3 regions of the Paenibacillus sp. GQ49 genome follow, and region 2 is predicted to be linked to each of the others. Evidence: riboswitches for the same ligand, from Rfam matches in the RefSeq annotation. Region 2 holds a riboswitch; each other region holds the start of a gene.
The links. Region 2 has a riboswitch for thiamine pyrophosphate ahead of AC6CIF_RS29290 (ABC transporter ATP-binding protein). Riboswitches for the same ligand answer to the same signal wherever they lie in the genome.
Positions count from the first base shown of each region.

Region 1: linked by a shared signal. The riboswitch ahead of AC6CIF_RS17090 (thiamine phosphate synthase) and the one ahead of AC6CIF_RS29290 (ABC transporter ATP-binding protein) in region 2 are both predicted to bind thiamine pyrophosphate.
Region 3: linked by a shared signal. The riboswitch ahead of AC6CIF_RS20115 (ABC transporter substrate-binding protein) and the one ahead of AC6CIF_RS29290 (ABC transporter ATP-binding protein) in region 2 are both predicted to bind thiamine pyrophosphate.

Region 1 is NZ_JCAXEL010000009.1:69,980-80,011, forward strand. Features, by position in the region: gene AC6CIF_RS17075 (thiazole synthase) at 1-97, opposite strand, end outside; gene thiS (sulfur carrier protein ThiS) at 100-303, opposite strand; gene thiO (glycine oxidase ThiO) at 300-1,472, opposite strand; gene AC6CIF_RS17090 (thiamine phosphate synthase) at 1,505-2,185, opposite strand; TPP riboswitch at 2,376-2,485, opposite strand; gene AC6CIF_RS17095 (ABC-F family ATP-binding cassette domain-containing protein) at 2,561-4,111, opposite strand; gene AC6CIF_RS17100 (hypothetical protein) at 4,250-5,233, opposite strand; gene AC6CIF_RS17105 (hypothetical protein) at 5,220-5,771, opposite strand; gene AC6CIF_RS17110 (hypothetical protein) at 5,768-6,166, opposite strand; gene AC6CIF_RS17115 (hypothetical protein) at 6,183-6,668, opposite strand; gene AC6CIF_RS17120 (hypothetical protein) at 6,731-8,797, opposite strand; gene AC6CIF_RS17125 (pilus assembly protein CpaF) at 8,787-10,032, opposite strand, start outside.
Region 2 is NZ_JCAXEL010000027.1:68,651-78,682, reverse strand. Features, by position in the region: gene AC6CIF_RS29300 (ABC transporter substrate-binding protein) at 1-433, opposite strand, end outside; gene AC6CIF_RS29295 (ABC transporter permease) at 596-1,426, opposite strand; gene AC6CIF_RS29290 (ABC transporter ATP-binding protein) at 1,416-2,180, opposite strand; TPP riboswitch at 2,342-2,444, opposite strand; gene AC6CIF_RS29285 (radical SAM/SPASM domain-containing protein) at 2,663-3,538, shown strand; gene AC6CIF_RS29280 (S-layer homology domain-containing protein) at 3,804-6,638, shown strand; gene AC6CIF_RS29275 (pectate lyase) at 6,983-7,651, shown strand; gene AC6CIF_RS29270 (copper amine oxidase N-terminal domain-containing protein) at 7,828-8,781, opposite strand; gene AC6CIF_RS29265 (ECF transporter S component) at 9,287-9,880, shown strand; gene AC6CIF_RS29260 (ABC transporter ATP-binding protein) at 9,881-10,032, shown strand, end outside.
Region 3 is NZ_JCAXEL010000012.1:72,489-82,520, forward strand. Features, by position in the region: gene AC6CIF_RS20080 (Ig-like domain-containing protein) at 1-497, opposite strand, end outside; gene AC6CIF_RS20085 (hypothetical protein) at 677-880, shown strand; gene serS (serine--tRNA ligase) at 1,109-2,407, opposite strand; gene AC6CIF_RS20095 (MFS transporter) at 2,796-4,031, shown strand; gene AC6CIF_RS20100 (DUF2798 domain-containing protein) at 4,451-4,696, opposite strand; gene AC6CIF_RS20105 (VOC family protein) at 4,847-5,233, shown strand; gene AC6CIF_RS20110 (NAD-dependent epimerase/dehydratase family protein) at 5,250-6,005, shown strand; TPP riboswitch at 6,151-6,263, shown strand; gene AC6CIF_RS20115 (ABC transporter substrate-binding protein) at 6,484-7,524, shown strand; gene AC6CIF_RS20120 (thiamine-binding protein) at 7,748-8,038, shown strand; gene AC6CIF_RS20125 (ABC transporter permease) at 8,038-8,796, shown strand; gene AC6CIF_RS20130 (ABC transporter ATP-binding protein) at 8,835-9,743, shown strand; gene AC6CIF_RS20135 (TatD family hydrolase) at 9,825-10,032, shown strand, end outside.

The sequences.
Region 1 (10,032 bases), on a different contig from region 2:
ATGCTTCCACAGCCTGACTTTGCACTTTCAGATCCGAAAACTTGCCTGTTCCGAGCAACAATCTGGACTCAAACGTATATTTACCAATGTTCAACATCATCAACCGCCTCCTACAAAATGTACAATCTCAATTCGATCGCCTTCTCTTAATGCCGTTGACTCATGATACTCACGCGTTAAGATATGCTTGTTCAGCTCAACAACTACAGTCTTAACTTGCAGGTCAAAAGATTGGAGCAATTTATCCACACGATTCAATCTTTCTTCAATCTCCATCCGTTGACCATTAACGATGATATTCACTGCACCACTCCCTTTCTATTCAATCGCTCAGGGCTCAGCTCCTCAATTCCGAGTTCTTCTGAGCTTTTGCCAGCGAGCAACTCAGCGATAAGCCTGCCTGTTATCGCACTAAGCAAGATACCGTTGCGGTAATGCCCAAAGGCGGCGAACAGCCCGGGTATACTCTTGCAAGCACCTATATAAGGCAGTCCATCGGGAGTTGCCGGTCTTACGCCTGCCCACGCTCGTATAAATTGTGCTTCTTTCATCCCAGGCACCCAGTGGGTAGCCGCTGTTAACAGCTTCTGAACACCCTGTACAGAAACGTTCAGATCCGTTCTGCCTGGCAGACTGGTTGCCCCGAGCCAAACTTCTCCATTGGCTTTGGGAACAATATAGATATCCTCTGCATACACCGTTCTGTCAGGTCTGTACCCTGCATGTTCATCTGAGAACTGAACGGCGGCTATTTCACCTTTTACCGACCACACAGGCAAGCTCAGATTCACATGTCTCATCAACTCTTCACTCTGTAATCCAGCCGCTATAATGACATGTTTGCATCTCATCTCACCGATCGATGTGGTGATTCCCTGCACACCGTGTTCGTTTGCTTGCACACGTATATCCTGTATGTCCTCCATAACCCGTGCTCCCATTGCTTGAGCGGATTCGGCGTATGCCTTCGTTAGGTGGACTGGGAGAATTTCACTCTCGTAAGGTCTGTAATAGGCTCCATACGTATCTCTGTTAAGCCATGATGCCTCCTGTTGCACAACGGAACGATCCCACCACACCTCATCAGCAGAAGTAGACAACGCAGACTTCCGATTGTCCTTATAACTACTTAATTCACTGTATGAACGAAAAGGAGTTAGGAATCCCTGGCGTTGCAGACCAGTCTCTACCTCACTGAGTGTAGCCATTAGCACCTGTTGCTCGGTAAGTAACTGTCTACTCTGCCTGGCAAGCTTAGCCATCAAAGGATGAGCAAAATCCTCACTGTCGGCCGCCAGCATTCCAGCTGCTGCGCAAGAAGTGCCTCCTGCAATCACCGAACGCTCCAGCAACAGCACATCCTGTCCACGGGAAGCAAGTTCATATGCAATGGCACAACCAACAACCCCTCCGCCTACAATAATCGTTTCTGCATGAACCTTATCCGGTCTATCAGTAATGATCTTCTTCATCAGCTCATCTCCTTGATTCAGCGGCTCAGACTTTATGTATCAACGATAGCCTGCCTTAATAATGCAGCCGCCTGATCCGGGGAATCGCTCGCCCATACATTCGAGATCACAGCGACTCCCTGTGCGCCTGCAGAGCGAATAGCGTGAATGTTTCCCGGTTCGATGCCCCCAATCGCCATGACAGGAATGGAGACACCAGAGCACACTTCAGCCAGAGCATATAATCCTCTTGGTTCAAGATCAGGCTTACTGTTGGTTGAGAAGACATGCCCAAAGAATAGGTAATCGGCTCCCCGTTCTTCAGCGATTTTTGCCTCATCGATTGAATGAACAGATACACCCAGACGAAGGCGTTGCACATTGCGTATAACAGCAGGGTTATAGTTTCGTATCGCATCTTGCCCCCAATGTACACCGCCATAGATGTCATTCTGTGAAGGCAGCTCTGAACCATTGATGACGATCCGGCAAGATGGAACGCCAATGCTGCGCAGACTTTCAGCCCAACCGATCTTGTCTTGCCATGTGAGTTGTTTTTCTCGTATGTGAATATAGTCCACCCATGGCCAAACGTCCTTTGCAGCTTTTACAAAAGATGCCTGATCCCCTGAACCCGTAGATACAACATGCAGTTCAAATGATCCGTGTACATGTTCATGAGAAAATACCGTACTGTTCATCTCCTTCCAGGCATGAATGCTATGAAAACACAAAAAAGCCACTCCCGTAGGGGAGTGGCTGCGTATTAATTATAGGACCAGATGACTGACTGATACATACAGTTCATTTCGTGCAATAAAGCTATAGACCTTATAGCCATAACGTTATACACGCAACTGCATGTTTCAATTCGTTAAGCAGACGGTTGAAATCCTTTCGAATTGCCGTTTGCTGTCATTCACTGAAACGCGCTCGCCACTTCCCTACGCTGGTATGATCCAGATCAGGTGCAAAGGGTCCGGAATCGCATTCTTCCATCTCAGCCGCATCGTGCGGCCCCCCTAGTGTTCATATGAAGTTGTAGCTTATGTTACCATAGACGGATTTTTTTGTCACTGTCATTTCTGTTAAACATTGTCTTAAATCGTCTAGTTTTTCTCAGACCATTCTTCGACATTCCATGTTTTGGTGACCCAACCCTCGTAAAAATCAGGTTCATGAGATACCAGTAACACCGTTCCCTTGAATTCTTGCAAAGCACGCTGCAACTCCGCTTTAGCTGTGACATCCAGATGGTTTGTCGGCTCATCGAATAGAATCCAGTTGCTTTCACGCATCAAGAGTTTGCATAAACGAACCTTGGCTTGCTCTCCACCACTCAGCATGTTAAGCGGACGGGTAATGTGCTCGTTTTTCAACCCACAGCGAGCGAGATGACCCCGGACTTCGTTTTGGGTCAAATGTGAAAACTCATTCCAGACGTCCTCAATCGGCGTGATATTCCCAGCACGAACTTCCTGCTCAAAATAGGCCGTTTCGAGATAATCTCCCAAAAAGGTCTTTCCACTGAGTGGAGATATTTTTCCCAGGATGGTTTTCAACAGCGTCGATTTACCCACACCATTACAACCTACGATGGCAATTTTCTCACCACGTTCAATTGTCATTGTCATCTTAGGCAGCAAAGGATACGTATATCCAATTTCAAAATCAATGCCCTCAAAGACCGTTTTGCTACTCGCACGGGCATCCTTGAATTTGAATGTTGGTTTGGCCGCTTCATCTGGACGATCAATACGTTCAATTCTGTCCAGCTGTTTCTCCCGGCTCTTCGCTCGACCTGAAGTTGAAGCACGTGCCTTGTTACGCTGAATGAAATCTTCCTGCTTCTTGATGTACTCTTGCTGCTTCTCGTACGCATCAATATGCTGGGCTTTATTCATATCAGCCATCTCGAGGAACTTGTTATAGTTCGCTGCATATCTCGTTAATTTGGCAAATTCCAAATGATAAATGACATTTACGACTTCATTCATGAATTCCGTGTCATGGGAGATTAAGAGAAACGCGTGCGGGTAGTCCTTCAGGTAACGTGACAACCATTCAATGTGTTCTACATCCAGATAGTTGGTCGGCTCATCCAGCAAAAGAGCTGTAGGTTTCTCGAGCAGAAGCTTGGCAAGAAGCACCTTGGTACGTTGTCCACCACTTAGAGCTGCGACATCTCGATCAAGACCAATTGCGGACAAACCAAGTCCATTGGCCATCTCTTCCACTTTTACGTCAATCAGATAAAAGTCGCCCTGTTCCAGTTGTTCCTGAATATCGCCCATCTCTTCCAGCAACTGCTCCAGCTTGTCTGGATCTGCATCTGCCATCTGGTCCGTAATATTCATCATTTCTTTTTCTAATTCAAGCAACGGAAGGAATGCATCCTTAAGAACGTCACGAATAGTTTTGCCTGGGGTAAGCTTTGTGTGCTGATCCAGATATCCATAACGTACCTTAGGTGTCCATTCTACTTTTCCACTATCTTTAAGCAATTTACCGGTAAGGATGTTCATTAATGTGGATTTACCCACACCATTGGCACCAACAAGTCCTACGCGCTCTCCGGCAAGTAAACGAAACGATACATTTTTAAATAACGTGCGATCTCCAAAATTGTGACTTACGTTCTCTACTGACAATAAACTCATAAGATGAGGTTGCTCCTATCTATTAGACATTACTTTTGTTATTGTTCCGAAATCCTATTCTAGCACAGGTCCCGTCTTTTCTGAAAGTAATGTAAACAGTTCAGGAACCTCTTACATGATTTTATCATACAGGCTCCCCTAACGATTAGAGCATTTATATTCAAAATAGCCTTGTGCAGCTGCTTGTCTTGCGTCTGTAAACACCTCTTCAGCACGGTAACCATTACCACATGTGGAGGGGTAATAGTACTTGATACCCGTTAAAGGATCTACCCCACCTACGATGGCCGTTTTCTTCACAAGTCTGCCTCCACCGATCGCATAATTGTTGATCTTTTGGTCACCCACACCTATACCTTGGATAAAGGCCATAATCCCTGTATCGTTAATGGAGTTGTACCAATCTTCCTGCGCAATCAGGGGCATCGTAAACGTATAGGAAATACCGTTCTTTCTGGCAAACTCATTATGGCGGTTAATCACATCAGCCAGATCATCCTGTACAACAGTCACAATCCGGCTTTGTCTAACTTGCTCAAATACGCTAGTATTCTGAAGTAAAGGAATCTGTGTGCTTGAGGCCAGTTCTTTTTGGAATCCCTCAATCCATTTCCCTGCGCTTGCGTCAAAGGCATATACGTAGTCGTCCAGTGTAAAGTTAATACTGTTACCATTAGAATCTGAATATGTATAAGGTTTCTTGGGGCTCCATACTTGCCTGAAAGAATCTTCAAGGTTACCTGTCAACTCTGTTTCTGTGGACAACATATAATAGCCATCATAATCCAGAATAACCACGGCAGGAATGTAATTAAACATGTTTCGAATAGCTGCGGGATCATCCTGAATCCCCATATTCAAAGCCATCGTCTGAGTAAATGTAATCAAGGCAAGCTCCTTGTCTGCTTTAACAAACTTAGTTGAATCATAACCTGCTTCATCATTTTGTTTCTCATTCTGATGCATCACTGCACCTGCATCCATGACTGCAGTTTGAAGTGCAGATCTGTATCGTTGACCTAGATATTGAGCCTCCTCGACATCTTGCGTATGGAGTGAGATGATCCAGAAAAGCGGGAAAAAGATCAGCATGAATACAATGGAAAGCTCAGTAATCTTCATTGAGAACCATACCTCCGTATGTTACAAATACTGCTGAAGCCTGAGCCGTACCACTCAACCATTCACGAATGAGCATGGAAGGTGTACGATTTGTATTTTGGAGAGTCACGGTGAAAAAATCCCCTGTCGTCAACGTATATCTTCGGCCAGGATCATCGACCGGTATCACACCTGAAGATGGGAATAGTCTCTCTCGAATCTGAGCTGCATAATATCCATCCTGCACTACCTCATAGGTCCCGGTAAAACTGTTATTGTCCATCGGGTCTGTATAGTGAGGTACATATTTCTTATGTAAATGTTCCATCGACACCTCATACACATTGCCCGTCTGGGCCAGTTGCTCCTCAAACTCAGCCAACATTCGAGGTGAAATATACCCTTTCGTTCGGACGGCATCAACAAAACGTGTTACATTCTGAATAGCCGTCATACGTGCTATATCATCCTGCCGATCGGCTGTTTCAGCAGCTGGGTACACATAGAGCAAAAGGACTGCGAGCAATACGGCAAGCAGCTTGGATGCGGCATTAATCAATTCACACTGGCCTCCTTCCAAAAAACAATCTTGAGCAGTTCTCCATGTTCATTTCGTACATACTCAGGTCTGTAGGTGGCATCGAGCTGGACAGGAATTGTCGCTGTTTTGTTGACAAGTGGATCAATCACATACGAAGTCCCATCTACCTCCACAGGAATGCCTGTACCAGTCATCTGCCTCACGGTATGCAACACTTCTGCACCACTATACTGATACGGATTGGTGGTATGCAGTGTTGTTGTCAGCCGACCTTCCATGCCTGCTGTTGTCTGTACTCTGTCGTTCAAGGCCGCTGATAAAATCTTAACATTCTGTTGCCCGTACAGGCAGGCTGTCACAAACAGGACAACCGCCGTACAAAACAACATGAGATGCTGTGTATTCCGGGACATGTTAAACCAACTCCTGTCAGGATTGCTGGAAGATCAGCCCTCTCACCACGTTGGATCGGTCTTTTACGATAATGGCTTTGAATTTACCACTTGGATTGACATATTGATTGTCTTTTTCACTCATGGTCTGGTTAATAATCCCCACTTTATCGTCGGGTGCAATAACCGAGCCGTAGTCCGCATTATTGAGATCCTGTGAAATGTTTAATTGATTGCCGTACCATTGACCCGCTTTATTTTTACCTGTAATAACTTGAATACCGAACTGGTCCTTGTCCGCATATTTACGCAGCGCATTCGTTACCTGTGATCCACTGATGGTTGTTCCGTCATATACCGTAAATGCAGCCTGGGACAACTCGGTTTGGATATCAGCAAAATTGTTCTGGGCCGTCTTGGTTGCCTCCTGAGCCGAAATAAACAACAGAACTACAATTGTGATCAAAGCGATTGTTAAGAATATCCCTGCTGCCACCTTTAAAGCGCTTGATGCATTGTTCATGATAAATCCTCCCAAGTTATAAGTTATTAAACTATTTCAGACTGTCACACAGATGAATTGTGCTACAGTTTCTGAATTTGCTCATAATAAATGCTCATCTGTAAGAAACTCATACCGACCAATGGAATGACCAGATACAAAAAGATAAGGGCGTACATAGGTGTAAATCCGATGGTTCTGCCCCATGATGCTTTGACATCTATCATTTTGCTGTACTCCTGCTTGCGTTGTTCAAAATAAAATGCCATCATGCTCTCGAGATCATCGAAGGCTTCACGTATTGAGATTTTGCCAAGGGCAAGCTGTAATTTATCAACCAGTCGCTGGAACTCGGGCAAGCCCGCCTCTTCCTTTAATTGTTCAAGTGCAAGCTCTGGTCCATGTTCAAAATGCAACAAACATTTTTGCAGCGGGCGCTTGAAAATGACGGCAAATCGATTAAGCCACTCCAATATCTCCTCGACTGACATCCGGTCCATCTCACGTAAAATGGAAATCACTGTCTGGAATTGATAGATTTCATGTCGCATATCCAACCTTCGCATTTTCCGCTGAAATAACATGAGCCATACGGGCATGTAGTACCCTGCTACACCCATGAGAATGGCTATAATCATTTCCCACCAGCGTACATATTGCTTGTTATACACCTCAAGTTTCTGCATAATGCGCGCGATCGTCTCAGCCTGAGTATCATGGTCCAACTGAAAGGGAGATAACTGCTGTAACGCTTTGGAGACTTCTTCATATGTAGCTCCTCGGTTCATTTCTACACTTTTCAGCACGGATTGATCTAATGCTGTTTTTTCCTCAGCTTTCCTGAGATCCGCTTCAGCCATTGCACCAAACATTCGATCATCCCGGATCGGATCATGCAAGATGTGGTTACGTTCAACCTGGTGCAACAGCAAGATGCAAGCCATTGTAAGGACCAAACAACCTGCGAATAACATCACTCGTCGAATGGCAAGCCATTCATATTTCAACTCTGAACTGCTCTCCCTCATGAGCCGTATCGTTTGACTGTACTGTGCACTGCCAGGTTTTGCTGCAAACAACATTGCCAATTTCCGTATGAAGGTTTGCCTGTACAGAAACTGATCCAACCATGAATGCTTATGCCCTGACCGGTAACGGGTCTCATCGTATTGCTGGAGCCTTTGCAAAAGCAAATAAGCAAGGATGATGATGACATAGATCGATATTTTGGTAACAAAACCGATTTTGCTGCGATAAAATTCATCCATCGTTGGGAAACTGACTCTGGCCCAGCGTTCGATAGGAGCGGTGAACAATACCGGAGCTAGCGCAATGATATTAAGTCCTTTGAGCAGGTAATCCAATTTATCACGCCGCAAAATCTCCAGATGAATCTCCTGAGTCAGGTTACCCAGTCCTTTAAGATAGATAGAGCCTTGTGCTCTGTCCTTATCCCCAAACTCCATGACCATATAGGAAACGCCAGCGAATCCTTTGAGAAAACGGTTGGGAGCCACTTCATAATAACGCTCAAGTGCTTCATTTGGATCTGGAGAAGTCAGAGCTTCGTAGATCAGTCTTACCTGTTCTGCCGCTTCTCCTGTACCTGCTTCAGCGGCTTCATAGAGCGCTTCCTCAACCATGCCATGCTGATGATACCGATGCCTTACATCTGCGAAGATATCCAACATCTGCACCAGCAACCTTTTCTCCATACGACTGAGGCACATATCTAATACCAGACTGTTTAGCACCACAGCACAGAGTACAGAAAGTATTACAAAAGCGATACCCGGCTGTAGTAAAAACAGAATGACACTTATGCCTCCATAACCTCCAAGAATAATCAGAACCACTGTCATCGTCAGCCTGCGAAGTGAAGGCTCATCCCCAACATGGCGGAATGAAATACGTTTCTGAACCTGTAGAATATAAGCTGATAGCAGTGGCACTTTCATTCCAAGACGGTAGGACTGCAACAAGATTGATCCGAATCCCTTGAATCCCTTCCCGCTAGGAGCAAAAATCACGCCGGATTGAATTGCTGAACCACCTCCTCTGTGACGTAACATACTTAAAACCAGAAGTGTGATCAGCAAACCTCCTGCACAAATACTTAATACGAGGAGCAGAATCCATTTAATTGTCATACTGATCACCCCAGTGTTGCTTCATAAACTGTTCAAACTTCTCAGCATCCTGTAATGTCATCTGGTCTCGCATATCCATCATGCATCCAGAGGAGATTGGAGCTGTTGCAACATACGCTCCATCTCTGTACTCCACAACATTACGAAATGTAAAACCTGCCCTCTCTTCCACGCTGTCACCTTGATTCGCACGAGGAAGACATTCCGTAATCCGTTCGATATATCTTCGTCCCTCAGCATCTTTCTTCATATGAACATCGAAATTGATGACACTCACAACCTGCTCCTCAGCAATATGCTCATGCTGGAACATACCTGTCTTGAGCAAGGAATTACGGAGGGAGAAGACCAGATCACGAAACGTTTTGGCATGGTGGGTAAACAGGGTAAACAGACTGGCAACCTGAGACATTTGAATCATCCATGCGGCCACTTCATCACTCGCTACCTCACCAAGTATATTGACGGTACCATCCGTTTTTTTCTGCAAATCAAGCCCTTGTTGACCTGAAATGTGTTCAGTCTCTCGGAAACTCAAAATATTACGTCGGCTATAGATCCGCCTTAATTGAAGTTCAAACGCCATCTCCTGCACCCGAAGGGTGTACGATGCATAGATGTGTTTCACCATAGCCATAAGCAACGTTGTTTTACCAGAACCCTGTGCCCCGGTTACAGCTGTAATCCGGCTTCCTTTCATGAGGTATTGAAGCAATGTAATTGGCAGATCTGCGTTGTTACCCGTAACCAATTGTTCAAGTGAAGCATTCGGAATATCGAACTTCCGGACGAAGAATGCCCACGATTCTGCAAAAGGAGGTCTAACTACAACGACACGGGAGCCGTCTTTCATCTCGTTCACCTTGTAGCCACTTGCTTCCGACAACTGTCCGGGATAATTGTATTTGTAAATATTCTGGCATACCCTTTTCAGTTCACGAATACTGCCGAAGGACAGAAAGGATAGATGAATGGACTTACCTTTATAGAAAATCCAGACACTTTCCATGCCGCTAAGCGGTTCTTCATGTGCATCATCCTCCAGTCCTTGATCCAGCAAATCATTCCATGATGCCGGTTTTCGAAGTCCCATATTATGAACAGTATCAAGCATACCGCTGACACCACCACTAACGCCGTCAATACGTTGGTCCCTTATCTCATCAACAACCGAGAATCCTTTATAATGTTGGTAGATACGTTGCACGATGATATCAGTCTTTTCTCTGAATCCA
Region 2 (10,032 bases):
GATGCACAAGCGGGTGGCGAACAACAGCAGCAATGGAACGTACAGGAATGTTCTCGCCACGCGCGAGCAAAATTTGGGGCTGGTAGCTTAGGGCCAGATCAATTTTACCGGCAGCAACAAGTTTGAGTGAATCATTGGTATCCGCAGGCATTTGAATTTCGACATCCAGACCCTGGTCTGCGAAGTACCCTTTTTCCTGAGCCACATAGATGAAGGAGTGTACTGCGTTCGGGTACCAGTCGAGCATGATGGACAGTTTATCTTTGGCGTCTGATGCTGGTTCGGTTGCAGGCTTGTCTGTTTGTTGTGCATGGGTTGCAGAGTCTGTTGTTGGCGTGTTTTTGCTGGTATTCGTGGTGCTGCATCCGCTAATGATCAGGAAAAGGCTAATGAGCATGATGGGAAGCAGGGAGTATATACCTTTGTTATTCATAAATGAAGTTCCTCATTTCATCGTTTTGATTTGTAGAAAATGGACAGCAGCATGTTAACGATAATGTGACAGTGAACTGATTGAAGATGCTGCTGAATTTGTGCACAAGGTATGTTTTGAAGATTGTAACTCTTGTATTTACATCAAATTTCTATCTAAGTATTATCCAACTTTTCTGTTGCCTCCATGACGATGACGCCGTATGCTAAACCGTTTCTCCAGCCAGGCAATCAGTGCAAACAAAACGATTCCAAGCAGGGATAACAGCAAAATGGCGGCAAACATCGCATCCGTGTTCATGTTGCTGGACATACGGCGGCTGAAGTATCCGAGACCTTTGCTGCCACCAAGCCATTCGCCAATCGTCGCCCCAACCACACAGTACACCACAGACATCTTTAGCCCCGAGAAAAAAGAGGGAAGTGCCAGTGGAACCTGGAGTTTGCGAAAAATATCCCACTTGCTGGCGCCCATGGTGAGCAGCAGTTCACGCTGTTCCGGATCGCCTTGGCGGAGTCCATCGTAGGTACTGACCACAATGGGGAAGAATGAGATTAAGAATACCACCGCGACTTTGCTCCACAACGTGTAACCAAACCACAAGATAAATACGGGAGACAAGGCAATCAGCGGTATGGTTTGACTGATCACGATGAAGGGATACAAGGCCTTTTCAATCGATCGGTTCATATGCATGCCTGTTGCCAGCGTAATTCCAGTCACTATGGACAAGACAAAACCAACAACAATCTCCATAAAGGTAGCAGGCAGATGGATGGTCAACAGCAGACGGCGATGCTCAACCAGTGAGCTTACGATGGCCGTGGGTGCAGGAATGATAAAGGAGGGCACCCATCCCATACGCACAATCACTTCCCAGATCGCCAGTAATAAGAACATGAGCATAATGAACAGACCATATTGGGAAAACGACCTAGAGAGCCACTTTGAACACCACGTCCAAACGCTAACCTCAGCTCTATCATTTTGCATGTAATTGTTCCTCCAGTTGTTGCCTCATCTGCACGAGAGCCGGTTCGTAGATCATGTCCGAATGCCTTGGGCGTGGTAAAGGAACCGTCACCTCACGCAACTTCTGACCTTGCCCCCCTGGAGTTAACAGAATGATACGGTCACTTAACAGCAGGGCTTCTTCAATGTCATGTGTAATGAACAACACGGTTTGGCCAAAGTCCTCCCACAGCTCCAGCAACCAGCGATGCATTTCTCGTTTGGTTAAGGCATCGAGTGCACCGAAGGGTTCATCCAGCAACATGAGCTGCCCGCCTGTAAGCAAGGTACGAAGCAATGCCACTCGCTGCCGCATGCCGCCGGATAACTCATCTGGATAGGCCTGCTCATAACCTGACAGGCCGAACCTTGCCAACCCAGCTAGGATGTTTGCCCGTAACTTGTCCCAGTCCTGTCGGCCTGGTGCAAGCTCGGCATGCAGCATGCAGTTCTCCATGACGGTTCGCCAGGATAACAGCAGATCTTTCTGCGGCATATAAGCGACTCGTCCGAGCCTTTGTCCTTGCGGTACATCAGCTATATCGATGGTGCCAACGGTTGGCTCATGCAAGCCTGCGAGCAGCTTGAAGAGCGTGCTTTTACCTGATCCGCTGGAGCCGATGAGCGAGACAAATTCTCCTTGTTGAACCTGAAGCGAGACATTGGAGAGCACGGGGGAATCCTTTTTTTCGGGAAAAGCAAAGCTTATGTTGTGAATGGTTACATGGTTATCCATCTGATCCTCACCCCCTTGATGTCAGACTGCTGGAATAACAACGGCATCTTGTACTCTGCCAAAAGAAACAAAAAAGACCCACTCATTTCCGGAGAAATGAGTGGGTCTGTAAGTTAGATCCGCAGTTTATCTTCACATATACATGATAAAATTCCGCTTACTAAAAGGCCGCTCCACTTCCCTCCGCTGGTATGATCCAGATCAGGTTCAAAGGGTCCGAATAGTCATATTCGTCTCAGCCGCAAGGCTCCCCTAGTGCAAAAGTTCAAGATATGCAGTTGTGTGTTCAGCATATATCACTTGAACATGAACTGTAAAGAGGCAGCATGATGGAATTCTTGAGATGAACTTGGAGTCAGACCCGAACAACCGAACAATTTACCTCAGCTCATGAACCCGATATAATAGGGATGGCCCGTATAGGCCGGATCACAAAATGCAGGTGGGATTGTTCGCCCTCCTAGGCAGAATGGGGACTCAAGTTGAAAACGTTCAAAAAAGTATATATTGAGATCACGAGTATCTGCAATCTGGCTTGCAGCTTCTGTCCACAGACGCAGCGTGCCAAAGGATTCATTGACCCTGAAGTCTTCAACAATATACTGGAACAAGTTAAACCACACACCAATCATATTTATCTACATGTTAAAGGCGAACCCTTGTTGCATCCCAAAATAGATCTGTTGCTTGATTCTGCACATGAGAAGGGACTCAAGGTGAACATTACAACGAATGGTACACTCTTGCCCAAGACTCAGCATAAATTGCTTGGCAAACCGGCGCTGCGGCAGATGAATTTCTCCCTGCACAGCTTCGATGGGCATGAAGGTTCAACAGACCGTGACGGTTACCTGCGTCATATTTTGTCCTTTGTACACGAGGCCGTTAAGCACAATGTCATCATCTCATTCCGGCTGTGGAATCTGACACAGGATAACTTCACAAATGCTCAGATGAATCGAAATCGGGAGACCCTTGAAGTATTGGAACGTGAGTTCAATCTGGACTTCCGTATTGAGGAAAAAGTAGTTCCAGGCAGTGGGGTCAAAATTGCCCCAAATGTATACCTGAATCAGGACCATGAGTTCCAGTGGCCAAGTCTGGATGCACCTGAAGATGACGGCAAAGGTTTTTGCCATGCATTACGTAGTCAGGCAGCTGTGCTTGTGGATGGAACGGTGGTTCCATGCTGTCTCGATGGCGAGGGTGTGATTAACCTGGGTAATGTGCACGAGAAGTCATTCTCGGAGATTATTGAGGGTGAGCGAGCGAACAATCTGGTATATGGCTTCTCCAAACGCGAAGCTGTAGAAGAGTTGTGTCGAAAGTGCGGTTATCGTCAGAGATTTGGAGCCTAGAATATATAAATTTACTTAAAAACGAACCTACCGAAAATATTTGTTTCGGTAGGTTCGTTTTGTCTTTATTGCGAAATTATTTAGATAATAAGAATTGAAATCAATTCAGGATAACAACTTTTTTGTAAAATCATAGTCTATTAATCTTGTTTTTATAAATTTACATGGTATTATTATCCTTTTGATTAGGATGTGTATTAGTTCTAAAGATTCATATATTAGTGAAATTACCTACCAGAAGCCTACTGAGGAGTGTGTTTTAGTTTTGAATTCAAAATGGAAAAAGTTTAATCACAAACTATCGTTAATGCTTTCTACGTCGCTGATTGTGTCTATGTTATCTATTAATTTATCTGTATCGGCAGAAGTGGCTACATCTAAAACTTCTTTTACTGATATTGATAATTCGTATGCCAAAACGGAAATAACCAAATTAGTAGAACAAGGAATACTCACAGGATTTACTGATGGGACATTTAAACCTTCCGATTCGGTAACACGAGCTCAATTAGCAAAAATTATGGTCGGTGCGCTTAATTTAAAGCCTGATAATGTCGAAGCAAGTCAATTCAGAGATGTAAAGGAAGATCAATGGTATGCCGGATATGTAGGTGCACTTGTCAAATCTGGAATTGCTCAAGGTACCTCCAAAGATAGCTTCTCGCCTAATAAAAATGTGACAAGAGAAGAGTTGGCTGTATTTTTTGTTAGAGCCTTTGGTTGGGATAATCAAGATCTAACGAGTCAAACATCCAAACCACAACTCTCAGATTTGGGTCAAGTATCCAACTGGGCGAAAGATTCTGTAACACTAGCCTATCAATCTGGTTTTATCAAAGGATTAGTCCAAAAAGATGGAACAGTAAAATTTAATCCATCAGGCATAGCAGATCGACAGGCGCTAGCTAGACTTGCATATGAGTTTGTGATAAATAAGTCTACATATGATAGTTACATGGCTCCTACCAAGACAGAGATTGAAACTGAAGATTCAAATGAAGTAAAACCTGAAACAACAAAACCTTCTGAAGGTAACAGTAAGGGAAATAGCGGTAGCAGCTCCGGAGATAATGGGAACGGTGGTAACAATGGTGGAAATAGTGGAGGCGGGGAACAAGTCCCTAGTAATAATCTCTCTGCTCCAGGTACATATACTCTTGGTAATGTAACTGGAAATGTAACCATCAGTTCTCAAGGTGTCGTTCTAAAAAACACCAAAATAAATGGTAAGCTGAAGATACTTGAGTCCGTAGGAAATGGTGACGTGACTCTTGATAATGTTAATGTCACGGGAACTACTGAGATTCAAGGCGGAGGACCAAATAGTATTCATGCAGTGGACTCGGTTCTTGCAACAGTGATTGTTGACAAAGCGGACGGCAGTATTCGTTTGGTCCTTGAAGGTGGAAGTGATGTTCAGCAGATTGAGATTAGATCTGGTGCAATCGTACAGAATGGCTCCACAGGTGAAGTCGGACCGATTGAAATAGCAGAGTCGATTCCCCATAATTCTTCGGTAGTGCTCAGTGGAAGCTTCGACTCTGTAATGGTTCATGCAGAGCAAGTTTCAGTGGAATTTGGAGATAACTCCACCATTGGTAATCTCGAAGTGTTCCAAGATGCATTGAACACCGTGTTTAAAATTAACCATGGTGCTGTAGTGAATCGCGCTATATTAAATGCAATTGTACAATTTTCTGGAGCTGGAACGTTATCCTCGGCTCTGGTCAATGCAGAAGGCATCGATTTCAGTCAACTTAGTCAACTCCCAACTATTGAGGCAGATCCTACAGTCACTAGTGTAGTTTACGCTCCTCAAGTAACAGAGTTGTCGGCAATTGATTCGACCCGTCAGATCGTATTCACGGGAATCGCTTCCCCAGCGAAGAAAGATATCACTTCCTTTGCAAAATGGGATGTTGAGAATAGCGCTATTGCCATTGTTGACTCAGGAAAGATTCAAGCTAAAAGCAACGGTACGACAGTGGTAAAAGCCAAATACGGAAACTTCGAAATCAATGTTCCAGTAACCGTTGCAGTCTATAACGAAGGAACAGTCTATCCGACACTCAAAGGGATTCAAGTTACAAATGGAAGTGCAAAGTTGAATTTTTCTGAGGGTTTGGATGTTTCTGAACTGACTGCAAATGATTTCATAGTTCGTGCCTATTTTGATGGGGCAGAACAACAATTGAATAACTTGCAGTACCGCAATGGCGAATTTACTTTTGATGCTATTGATAGCTATGGAGCTACACTGTACATCACTGTGGAGTCAGATGTTAATAAAACACATTTTGCAGGAAGCCAAAGTGGTGCAATCAAACTTACAGGATTCGGTGGCCACATCAAGGATGTAGCTGGAGCACCGGTTGCAGGCTTAAGTATTTCGTTTAGAAAAGGTTTGGATAACAAAACAGGTGAAATCGTTGGATCTGTAACAACGGATACTTATGGAGATTATTATATTAATCTTATCCCAGGCATCTACACGGGTGAACTTGGAGGTGGAGATACAAAATATATTACAACTTATCTCATTGGTGTCTCAGCAGTAAATGTGGAAAATAAACGTGAGAATCAAACTGCTATAGAAATACCTACACAAGATGAAACTCGCTTCGTACTAACTTGGGGTAAAGACCCAGTGGATCTGGATTCACACCTCGTAGGACCTGCAGGTGATGAGGGAATGTTCCATACGTTCTACTCTGATAAACAATATTATAATAATGGCGAACTTATGGTCGATTTGGACTTGGATGATGTAACTTCTTATGGACCTGAAACGACAACCATTCGTCACTTACTTCCTGGAACGTATACATTCTATGTTCATCATTTTTCTGGATCAAGCACAATTAAGAAATCTGGTGCAAAAATTGATGTTTTCCATGGTGCTGTAGCTACTCCAAGTGCAACGTATACTGTAGCAGATACCAGTGGTAATGAAATATACTGGGTCGTTCTCAGAATGATCGTTTCTGAAGAGGGCGTGGTTACTTATGAAACAGTAAATGAATTTACCAATGTTGACCCACTGACTTTACTTCAACCATCGGATGAAATTAACGAAGATGAATTGGAACCTCTAGAATAAATAGAGGATTTAGATTCGTTTTAAATGTATCATGTAGAAACCCTGTCTTAAAAAGACTAAGGGTTTCTTTTTTTTTTCGTGTCTAAATCTTTTGGTGGCTTAAATAGAGCATATTCGAAGTTGATATCGGTACATAACAAGTAGATACGATACCGCTAAGCATGTTGAAACATCAGGCCCTATGCTGGAAAATACAAACGTGATCTAATGATTATTCTAGTTGCCTTTCTTATTTGGTAGGATTAGGTTGTGGGTCGGACAGAGGTGCACCTCTGACGATCTCCCAGGACAAGCTCAGGCTTGTACAATACCAAATAACGAGAGAATAAGGGAGGAATAAAGTTATGAAAAAAATGTTGACGTTGTTACTGTCCGCTGGTTTGGTTGCTTCTATATTTGGTGCAGTTCCGGCTGCGGCTGCGCCTACGGTTGTAAATTCAACTATTGTTGTTCCAAAGGGCACGACCTATGATGGTCAAGGCAAAACATTTGTAGCTAATCCTTCCACACTGGGCGACGGATCTCAAGCAGAAAATCAGAAGCCAGTCTTCCGTCTGGAGGCAGGGGCCACGCTCAAAAACGTAAACATTGGATCACCAGCTGCTGATGGTGTTCACTGTTATGGCAACTGTAATATATCGAATGTGGTCTGGCAGGACGTGGGCGAGGATGCACTGACATTGAAGTCTGCCGGAACGGTTAACATTACCGGTGGAGCAGCGTATAAGGCTTATGATAAAGTGTTCCAGATGAATGCAGCTGGGACAATTAACATCAAAAATTTCCGTGCAGATGATATTGGCAAACTGGTTCGCCAAAATGGTGGAACTTCCTTCGCAGTTAACATGACGCTGGATAACTCCAACATTTCCAATGTGAAAGATTCGATTATGCGTACAGACAGCAGTACATCACAAGGCAAAATTACGAATACCCGTTATTCCAAAGTGCCAACCCTATTCAAGGGATTTGCTTCAGGTAAGACCAGTCAATCCGGCAATACGCAATATTAAACAGGAGATTGAATCGCTGGAGTTGGTAAAATTTTAAGCTCCACTTGTGATTTGAAGTTAAAATATAACGCCAAAAAGAGCGTCCCAAGGTCATTGCCACAATGACTTTGAGGGCGCTCTTTGTAATGCAGATGTGATAATTTCTGCTGAGCAATGTCTTATAGAGGATGCTCAGACTATTTCTCTCCCGGAACTTCAACGATGACTTTGCCTTTCTCGGGGACAACAGAACCGGTATCGATAGAGCCCAATTTGTTCATGATCTCGTAAGAGGTTTCTTCAAGCATGCGAGAGTACTTGAATGATACGAGTGTTTGACCTGTTACGGAAGGACGAGTCCCTGCTTCAGCAACGGCTTTGTTTTTAATAAAGAACAGGTCACCGATGGTTCCGGCATTTTTGCTGATGTTAGCCTGCCATTGTAGCAGTGCACTTCCATTTTTAAGGATATAATAACTGATCAGATCGTTATCCTCAACAACGAAGAAACGATCTTTTTTACCTTGCTCAAAGATGTATTCAATGGATGAATCCACCGGACCCAAAGGATTGCGAATGTCCAGACGTGCTTGTCCCAGTTCAGAGAAGCGTGGCAGATGCAGTGCGGCTTCACGCGCCACAGTCAGATCGGAACTGTTATATTCTTTTACAATCGTAGCGTCGGTAGTGTAAATGTAGGCTTCCTTGGCCTTCTGGTTCCACTGCACCTTGGCACCAAAAGCTTCACCGATGGCACGGAGCGGAAGCATCGCTTTACCATTCACCAGAATCGGCGCTGAGGATAATGTCGCATTCTGACCGTTTTTCTTCATTGTTTTGCTGTTAGGTGTAAGGACATACTTATCGCTACCTGTGCTAATGCTGATCTCTTTTGTTTTGTTATTGTAACCAAACGTATAGTTGCCGAGGAATTGAAGCTCCGTCAATGCCACGTACGTAATACCCTGCCGTATGACAACATCATATTGAGCTTGAACATTGTTAATATAAGCTGTCGGTTTAGGTTTAGTTGCTGCGGCTTCCGCCACAGTGGATGAGAGTAAGGCAGGTGCCGTGCCTGCGGTGAGTATCGAAGCGGCAAGGACCATTTTCCATGTTTTAAGCTGCCAAACAGAATTGTAATCTTTCATCACTATCAATCTCCCTTCTAATGTTTAAGACGCACTACATGACCTAAATGTTTCATATTATGGAAAGTGAACCATCAGATTCTTTCCCCTGTTACCCCAAATGAAGCATGATGATTTTTCTAGGGATTGCCACAAATACCCATCTGATGTACATTAGAAGCAATGAAATAAGTGAACCGGGAGCTCAATGAAGTTGGGCTGAGAGAGTGGCCTTGTGCCGCTGACCGTACATCTGATCTGGGTAATGCCAGCGTAGAGAACATGGATTTGCGATATGTAAGGGTGAATTGTGGGAATGAACGTGGATGAACAACAGACCTCTTTGAACTTTGGTGGTGTATATGCCATGACGGAGGGGTGCTGGTTGATATTCCGTATTTTCGACATCCATCCAATACATTATTGTGAGGATTGTCCACTGTGCGTAAGGCCTGCCCGGAACCGGGGAGGCTTTTTCGTTTATTTTTACAACCCCCACAGGGAACAGAGGAAGGACGTAGAGAACATGGCAACAACAGCAGGCAACAAGCGATTGAAACTAACGGATATTCTGGTAACCATCGTGATCGCAGTAGTGTTTGGGGTGATTTACAAGATATGGGGACCTACATATGACTTGATGAAACCATTTGGTGTTCATGCGGAGCAGATGATCTACGGCATGTGGTTTATGGCGGGCACGTTTGCTTTTGTTATCATTCGTAAACTAGGCGTGGCTATTCTTGCCGAAGTTGCGGCATCAACGGTAAGTGCTTTTCTGGGTAGTGAATGGGGCATGTCCACACTTGTATACGGTCTGTTGCAAGGATTGGGAGCCGAGATATTCTTCGCCGCATTTTTGTATCGTAAAACCAATCTGTTTGTCACCTGTCTTGCAGCCATAGGAGCCGCAGCGGCTTCGCTTTTGCTGGATTATCAGTACGGGTATATTGATTCACTCTCGGCCTGGAATTATACGTTATTTATCGGATTCCGCTTCATTGGAAGCATCTTGATTGCAGGAGTGTTCGCTTATTATCTCGCCAAAGCATTGGAACTGACCGGTGTAACACGCTCACTCAGGCCGGTATCCAAACAGGATTATGAGGCGCTGGATTAGATGAGCAGAGAGGGGAATTCGCAAGCGGTAAGTGTGACAAATCTAAGATGCAAGTTCCCGGGAGAGAAAGCCTTGGTATTTCAAGGCTTGTCTCTTTCTGTGCGTCAAGGAGAGAAAGTGCTGTTGCTTGGCCCAAGTGGGTCCGGTAAATC
Region 3 (10,032 bases), on a different contig from region 2:
GAAGAAGTGGATACGGACCATACAATCTCAGACGTCACATCCTCTTCCTTACCATTCGCACGGGTAATGCTTACTTTCGGAAGGGTGCTTTCACTGCCTTTAACAAAACTGTAGGATTTCGGTGAAGCTTTGATGCTTTTGATCTTCTCCTGAACTTGGACAACCAACTGAGCTTTAGCCCCGTCTACCTGTGCAAAAATGGTTGCTTCGCCCGCGGCCACGGCCTTGACTTTACCTTTCACCATCGTCGCAACTGTTGCATTGCTGGTGGACCATGTGACACCTTCGGTAACATCCTGTTTGTTATCAAAACCTTCTACGGTTGCCATCACCTGAAGCTTAGCTGTCTCGGAAACGCTCATCTTCTGCGGGCTGCTATTGGTAATTTCAATCGATGTCACGTCACCGGTAGCCGCCAAAGCCAACGAAGGGACCAGTACGGTCAATGCAATCATTAGAGCAAGTGTGCCTCGAAGCGCCAGTTTGATTCTATTCATTTCAATATCCATCTCCCATAATCCAATATTTTACTTCTATTATATTATATCGGATACGAATTGCATAAAGTTGAATGTCGTAAGTGAGAGTCTTGGAACAATTCATGATTTTCATTGTATAATATGGGAAGGTCACGTAATACTGTTTTAATAAACCTAAAAAATGGGGTGGGATATGTATGATCGAAAAGAATTTGCTTGATATGGTTTCACCTAAAAATAACCGTAAACGTATGAAAGCTATCGTCACTTCGACATCCACCAAGATTCGTCCTGAAGACGAAATGGTTCTATTGATGAAAACAGCCCGCAATCGTTTCAAAAAAGCCCTTGAATCTGGACAAATTGAAATCATTAACGAGCGTGAATGGAAGCTGCGTTAACATTTAAGAAATAACTTTATTTACTTACATAAACGAAGAAATTTTAATCAAAGAAGTAAGCTATATCTGAGGTTCAGGCACTTACCAGATCAGTTAAATTCAGCACAAAATATTAGGAGATCGGTTCGTTAAATAGTGTTACCGTTTAAAAGGGGATGTCCATCGTCACATACAACATGACGTGTGGAACATCCCCTTTTTGAATTACTAAAGCGTTACCTAACCTCTCTACTTCACTGCATCCTGCTCTGGCAAAATCAAGCTCTCTGCCCCGCCCATATAGGGCCGCAGGGCTACCGGAATGTGAATGCTTCCATCCTCCTGCTGATGATTCTCAAGCAACGGTATCAGGATACGCGGCGATGCCACCGCCGTATTATTCAGTGTGTGACAATACGCCAACTTGCCTTCGGCATCCAAGCAACGAATATTCGAACGCCGCGCCTGAAAATCATGCAGATTCGACGACGAATGCGTTTCTCCATATGCACCGCGGCTTGGCATCCACGTCTCGATGTCATACTGTTTGTACGTTTTCTGCGACATATCCCCGGTACATACAGCGACAACACGATACGGCAGTTCCAGTAATTGCAGCAATTCTTCGGCGTGTCCTGTAATCTCTTGCAACATGCGCTCCGATTCTTCCGCATCAGGGGCACAGAGAATGACCTGCTCAACTTTGGCAAATTGGTGCACACGATACAATCCGCGTACATCACGTCCGCCGGAACCAACTTCACTGCGGAAACACGTCGATACCGCGGCCAGCTTCACAGGCTCTTGAACATCGACAATTTCATCCGCATAATACGAGACCAGCGGCACTTCAGAAGTTCCCACCAGCCACTTGTTCTCCCCTTCGAGTTCATAGACCTGATCTCGACCAGTTGGGAAGAATCCGGTATTCACCAGTGCATCCTCCCTGACCATCAGCGGTACCTCCATCGGTGTAAACCCATGCTTCAGCAGCAGATCCAGCGCAAGTTGCTGTACTGCCCGATGTAATAACAGACCAGCGCCTTTTAATACATAACTTCGCGTACCACCAATCTTAACTCCACGGGGAATATCGATGAGATCATGCAACTCCCCAAGTTCCACGTGATCTTTGGTGTTATACTCGAACGTTGGCACCTCTCCCACACGTCGAAGCTCTACATTATCCGCATCCGACGTGCCTTTCGGGGTATCCGGTGATACGATATTGGGTACTAGCCATTGCAGCTTGGTTACCTCCTCCTGCACAGGGGCGAGCTTCGCTTCCACCTGTTCCAACTGTTCATTGATCTGTTTCACCTCAGCCCGCAAACCCTCGGCCTGTTCCCGATCCCCAGCTTGCATGAGTCTGCCAATGTCTGCAGATAACGTATTGCGCAATCTGCGCCCTTCTTCCGATTCCTGTAAAAGTGCTCTGCGTTCCTCATCCCGCTCCAGCAATGTGCGAATGCTGATATTAATTTTTTTCCCGTCTGCTGCGGCCTGAACCTCTTCTGCATGTGCCCGAATCCATTTCATTTCCAACATGGTCACCGTCTCCTTTGGCTGTAAAAATACAAAGAGCGCCCTCATCCCTTGGGACGAGGAGCGCTCTGCTCGCGGTGCCACCCAACTTGCTGAATCAGGATATCCTGCTTCCAGCCTCTTGGTCCGCGATAACGGGCGGTTCCGGTTAACTTGGGGAAATATCGCTCCCCTGGCGAAAACGCCTCCGAGTTGGATGCTCTTCAACGGCATGGTCCGATCTGTAATTGTTGTGTCTCAGTATATACGAACGTTAGACCAAATTGCAACCTCCTGTATCGATCCGGAATTCATGGCACAACGTAACATGCCCTGTTATGATAGACTTTGTCTTCAAGATGGAGCTTTATTGTGATCCTCAATTTATGTATATAAGTAGAAGGAGTTCTTTATGAAAAAATTACTTTGGATCGGATGTCTGTCCTATTTCCTGATTGGACTTGCCCACGTTGTGCTCGGTTCCATTCTGCCGGTTGCACTTGAACATTATGGCAAAGATTATAGCCAAGGCGGAACGCTGATCTTCGCTCAATTTGCCGGATTCCTGGGTGGTGTATTGTTATCTCCATGGCTGAACAGACGCTTTGGTAAACGGGGAGGCCTGTTAATCGCCACAGCACTGCTCTGTATCGCAGAATTAGCCTATATGCTGCTGCCACCATGGGGCTGGATGTACGTCATCGCACCCGCAGCCGGCTTTGGATTCGGAATGGTTGAAGCTGTTATTGGAACCATTATCATTGCGGCAATCAAAGACAATACAGCCGTTGCCATGAGTCGACTGGAAGTGTTATTCGGGATTGGGGCGATGGTCATGCCGCTCATTGCCAGCGGTCTGATTGCTGCCGGATACTGGCGTCTCTCCTTTCTCGTTGTTGCGATCTGCGCAGCGCTGACCTTTGTTTTCTGGGCAAAAGGATCATTTGGTGAACTTGATAGGTTTCTGGAGCGACATAGTTCAAATCACACTTCCGTAAATACGCACTCTGCTGGGACATCAGGTGAGATGCATCCCGCATCTGCAAGTACATCCAGTCCAACCTATCGTGGCCGTAACAGAACTCTTCTGGTATTATTCGTCCTGTTCTTCTTCCTATATGTTGGAACAGAGATGAGTCTTGCGAACTTCATGCCAGCGATTCTGATTGAGAAAATGAACATGAAGGAAGCCGGAGCAGCGCTTAGCGTCACCTGTTTCTGGATTGCCATGTCTGTCGGACGACTCTTCGCCGGGTATATCGCAGAGAAATTTCAATACCGAGTCTATGTCCTGTACAGTTGTCTTGCTTCTGTTCTCTTATTAATGGTATTTCCATTTACAAACCAAATCTGGTCTGCGTTTCTCATCATCTTGCTGCTTGGACTTGCGATGTCAGGCATTTTCTCCATTGCCCTTGTCTTCGCCAGTAAACTGCTGCCCGGAACAGAAGAATCCACACCCAGCATTTTGATTGCCTCAGGTGGGGTTGGCGGTGCCATTCTGCCTTTGACTACGGGATGGAGTCTTGATCATCTGGCGGTTAATCAGTCTGCATGGATGCTTGCGATCTTTGCAGTTGGCCTGCTTGTCATTAGCGTAATCACGTATCAATGGCAGAACAAACATATAGTGAATTCTGCGAATTAACAGTTCTGTGTTGATCCAGTCCTGAGGATTAGAAATACCTATTAAAGAGATTGAGATGTCCACCGCCATAACCTGACGGTGGACATTTTTTTGTAGCGTTACTTTGTATAAAGAACCTAGCACACGTTATTTATCTGCATTTTAGGATATTTGAAATCTAACGAATCCTAGAGACGTTATTATAGATAATTATCTCAAATTCAAGGTCTCGTTGCAGTTTTTTATCATAATAACCCGCTGAGATTCGTTAGATTTTTTATTCCCTAAAAATTGGCCTAATAAGATGTTCTCGATTCGTTAGCGCTGTAATCGTGGTGGAAAGTATCCTATCTTTGCCTCAGATCACCTTTCATTACAGGTAAGAATACGATCTATTCATTTGCACACGATTGCCCAGGAAATACTTAGGGCCAGCCGAATCACACACTTTTGTTAACGACAGGCATTACGGGCCCGTTATCCTTGATGAATTTACCGAATACATATCGGACGAGCGGTCCCAGAATGATTAACTGATATGGAAGCGCAAGGCTGAAGTTACGAGCAATGGTATGGAGATACGTACGGAGTACGGATGACCCACTTAATTGATCAGCGAGATATGCTGAAACCATCCCATACAAGGACATGATCAGAACCATGCCAATCACCATAAAAAATGACATAACGAGCACACCCAAACTCTACATAAGTGAACATTTCGTGAACAATTATGATTTTTCCAATTTAAAATTGGATTTGACAACCATGTAGTACAGCCCTATGATATCCCTTAAAATGGTAGAAACATTCACTACATAAGGAGGTTTTTGATTGTGAGTTTTCAAAAGCGCATTGACCACGTCGGCATTGCCGTTCGTGATCTGGAGACCACGCTGCGTTTCTACACGGAGATCGTTGGTCTTGAATTGAAAGACCGGGTAACCCACACCAACGGCGTCATTCAGCTCGCCTTTCTTGGCTTCAATGGAAGTAACGAGACTGAGATTGAGTTAATTCAAGGATACAGCGACAAGCTGCCTTCCGAAGGTACGGTGCACCATTTTGCGATCCACGTGGATGATCTTGATTCTGAGTACAAACGCATTCAATCCACCGAAGCCGAATTTATCGATGGAGAGATTATCACACTGCCTAACGGTTACCGCTATTTCTTCATCTATGGACCTGAAAAGGAATGGATTGAGTTCTTCCAGCGCTAAGAAATGGAGTTGATTTATGAACATTTTAATTACCGGCGCAGCCGGAAAAATTGGACGTGACTTGTCCCAACACTTGTCAGAGGCATTTCACCTGAGACTAACGGATTTAAATATCGACAGACTGCATACGTATCAAGGGACCGGCCATGAGATCATCACACTGGATGTGACAGACCCCGAAGCCTGTCAGCATGCTTGCGAAGGCATGGATGTGGTTGTACATCTGGCTGGAGATCCTTCCCCGAATGCCGGATTTTATGAATCGTTGTTGGACATCAATATCAAAGGTACATTTAATGTATTCCGTGCAGCTAAAGACCAAAGTGTACGAAGAGTCATTCTTGCAAGCAGTGCACAGACGATTGAGGGGTATCCCATTGATGCTCAAGTCTATCCGGACATGCCAACACGTCCACGGAATTTGTACGGGGTTAGCAAATGTTTTGGAGAATCGCTCGCTTCCTATTTTGCGTATACCGAAGGTTTACAAAGTGTTGCGGTACGTATAGGTGCATATGATGATTTTCAACCGGACGGACCAGTGCTGGAGGCAAGGGATATGAGCGCGTATATTAGTCCAGCTGACTTGTGTGATTTGATGTTCAAAGCAATTACAACTACCGATCTGGAACCCTTCACCATACTGCATGGGATCTCGAATAATCGGTTTAAACGATTAAATCTGGAAACCACTCAGAAACAGGTAGGTTATGACCCAAAATCCGATGCTTTTGCACTCAGTCAGATTGCCTTATATGATTCCCCACGATAATTATTGAAAATAACACATCTAAACAGGCTGATATACATATGTATAACGGCCTGTTTGATAAGTTCATACGTGTCCCCATCCAGTTCCTGACTGGACACGTTCCACCCGCTGGCCTATAATTACACCTAGTAATGCCCGTAACTTCATAGTTTCCCAGGGGAGTCGGAATTGGCCGGCTGAGAGTGTATCCCACCAAGATACTAACCCTTAGACCTGATCTGGATCATGCCAGCGTAGGAATCGGAGTATATCGAAATGGCACAGCCCTATGGCTGAACGCCACCTCTCTAACGCCTGCACGCGTCCCGGAATACGGGACGCTTTTTTAATGTTCTTTTATATAGCCAGAGAGCTAAAAAAGTGACGTTATCCAGATCTCAACTGGTATAAATCTTTCGATTTATGCAAGATGATTGGATATGAAGCCAAGGAGTACCCCGTGCCAATCGGCCGGACATACCGAAGGAGAGAACCACAGATGAAATGGCGTAAAACGATGGGATTGTTGCTCTTATGCGTGCTTATGGTGACTGTAGCCGCATGTGGTGGCAAAGAAGCTGCCCCAGCTGGGCAGAACGGCAACACAAATACGGAAAGCAGCAACGAAGGTAACACTGCCGCCCTGAAAGATATTAAAGTGGTGCTCGACTGGACACCAAATACGAATCACACAGGCCTGTATGCAGCTGTAGATCAAGGTTTTTACAAGGCCGAAGGCTTGAACGTGGAGATTGTACAACCAGGTGCCGGTGGCGCAGATACAATGGTTGCCTCGAATGAAGTGCCTTTTGGCGTAAGTTATCAGGAGAGTGTAACTCAAGCCCGAACACAGGGTGTTCCATTGGTCTCCATCGCAGCAGTTATTCAGCATAATACATCCGGGTTCGCTGCTCCGGCAGATCGGAATATCAAGTCACCGAAAGACTTTGAAGGCAAAACCTATGGCGGTTGGGGTTCCCCAGTCGAAGAAGCCGTGATGCAATCCATTATGGAAGGCGACGGAGCCGATGTATCGAAAGTGAAAAACATTAACATGGGTGACGCTGACTTTTTCACCGCAGTGAAACGGGATATTGATTTCGCGTGGATTTTCTACGCCTGGACGGGTATTGAAGCCGAACTGCGCGGGGAACCGATCAACATGTTATATGTGAAGGATTATTCAGATGCATTGGATTACTACACACCTGTCCTCGTAACCAACGAGCAAACGATCCAAAACGACCCTGAGTTGGTGAAAGCATTCCTGAAAGCCACTTCCGAAGGGTATCAATATGCGATTGATCATCCCGAAGACGCAGCGAATATTCTGATCAAGGCCGTACCGGATCTGGATAAAGACCTGGTACTGGCAAGCCAGAAATGGCTTAGTCCGAAATACACGGATGATGCCCCTCGCTGGGGTGAGCAAAAGCAGGAAGTATGGCAGAACTACACGGACTGGATGTTTAGCAAAAAACTGCTCGATGAACAGATCGATGTGAGCAAGGCATATACGAACGAGTTTTTACCCCAATAAAATTCTCATATAAAACGAACTTGATATTTACATGAGGACGGAGAGGACAGAAATAACGTGAAAAAGCGAAGCGCTCGCCTTTATCACCGGATTTTCCCTTAGAGAAAGGGAATCAAAAAAATCTGGGGATAACAGCGATTGGAGGGTTATTCTGTCATCGAAGTGGCAAGTGTAACAGTCATTAGTTCAATTTATATATTTTCGAAAGGAGCCGTGATCTCTCATGGCAAGCACACTACTTAGCATTCAGGTTATTCCGAAAACGCCAAATGGCGAGAACTCTTATCCTTACGTAGATCGCGCCATTGAAGTTATTCAGCAATCCGGCCTGAAATATCAGGTGAACGCGCTCGACACCACGATGGAGGGGGAACTAGAGGAACTGCTGGAAGTTGTCCGTAAAATGCACGAGGTACTTGTGGAGGCTGGCAGCCCAAGCATCATCTCCCAGATAAAAATCGCCCATAGCCCTAATGGGTTCAGCATGAATACCCTGACGGAGAAGTATCGCTAATGCCTGCCTATTTCAAAAGTGTATGGCCGCCCTTTGTGGCGGTTATTCTCTTTATAGCGATATGGCAGGGAGCCGTCTCTTTCTTCCATATTGAGAAATGGATGCTGCCTGCACCGTCCGACATCGCCCGCGAAGCGGCAACCCAGGCCGAACGACTTGGCATGCATGCCTCCGCAACCATTCAGTTAACGCTGATCGGATTCGCCGCTGGAACAGCGGTTGGATTACTGATTGCGATGGTGCTACATTTAGTCCCTTTTCTCAAGTCAGCCCTGTATCCTTTACTTATTCTTAGTCAAAATATCCCAACCATTGCGCTCGCACCGCTCCTGTTAATCTGGTTTGGATTCGGGCTGTTGCCAAAGCTGATTACCATCATCCTCGTCTGTTTCTTCCCCGTTGCAGTGGCGGCCATGGACGGCTTGACCCGTACAGATGCAGCGATGATGAACTATATGCGCATGGCTGGTGCGAAACGTCACCAGATCTTCTGGAAGCTGGAGCTTCCCCATGCGCTACCATCCGTGTTCTCCGGTGTCAAAATCGCCGCTACCTATAGCGTGATGGGCGCCATCATCGCCGAATGGATTGGTGCAGACAAGGGTATTGGTTATTATATGATGCTGCAAAAGTCGGCTTATCGCACCGATCGCCTATTCGTGGCGATCATGATTATTGTCGCGCTCAGCTTGCTGCTCTTCCTGTTCATTGCCCTACTGGAGAAGCTGCTCGTGCGCTGGCGGCCACAGAAGCGGTAGTAAAGCATGTAATCTGTATATTAGGAAGTGATGACCATATGAATCGGCAACAGGACGAACAAGTCCAGCCTGGACGAGGAGCACACGCAATGGAGCCAAAGCATGGTGAAAAGCTTCACCCGGCTACCCCTGATCGACCTGCTAATACGACTCCTGCTCCGGTTCCACCTGCACTGGACGTTGTTAATGTTCATGCATCATTCCGTGAAAGGCGGAGCAGGTTACCGGTTCTGAACGGCCTGTCCCTGACTGTGGAGCAAGGCGAGTTTGTCGCTATCGTTGGGCCTTCTGGCTGTGGCAAAAGCACCCTGTTCCACATCATCGGCGGTCTGCTGAAGCCACAGGAAGGCCAAGTGCTTATGAACGGTCAGAATGTAACGGGACAGCGTGGCAAGATTAGTTATATGCCTCAACAGCCTGCTCTTTTCCCATGGCGTACCATTGAAGATAATGTACTACTTGCTGGTGAAGTAGCTTCAAGCGCTCCTCCTCGGGCTGAAGCTCTTGCGGAAGCTCGTAAGTGGTTAAGCAGCGTGGGTCTTGCCGGGTTTGAGCAAGCATACCCTCATATGCTGTCTGGCGGAATGCAGCAGCGTGCTGCATTTCTGCGTGCCCTGCTCAGTCCGCAGGAACTCATGCTACTGGACGAACCTTTCAGCGCGCTGGATGCACTGACACGTAGCGACATGCAGCGCTGGCTGCTCGATATCTGGGAACAGAACCGCCGCTCGGTGCTGTTCATCACCCACAATATCGAAGAAGCATTGCTGCTTGCGGATCGGGTCTATGTGTTATCCAACCGACCTGCAACAGTGTTGCACGAGGTACATGTTCCTTTTGATCGCCCAAGACGAGAAGAAATTACGGAGGAATCCGCTTTTCTGGAGCGTAAACGGCAGATTGCACAGTGGATGCGAGAAGAACAGCAGAAAGCCCGCCTATCATAATAGCGCGGGTTTTTAAGTTATTATTTTCCTTTAATGGGTGATCCGCCACAAGAAATTCTGCGTAACATAGTTAGAATATAAATGAACACAAGGAGGAATTCCCTCGTGCATTCTCAAGCTTTTGCACCATTAATTGATGCTCACATTCACTTCGATCAGTATACCCCTGACGAACAACGCGAGATGCTGTTATCTTTCCCGTCTCAGCAAGTCGAGGCAGTCATTGCCGTGTCCATGAATCTCGCTTCTGCCCAGGCCAATCTGGAGCTTGCAAAACAACATCCACGTA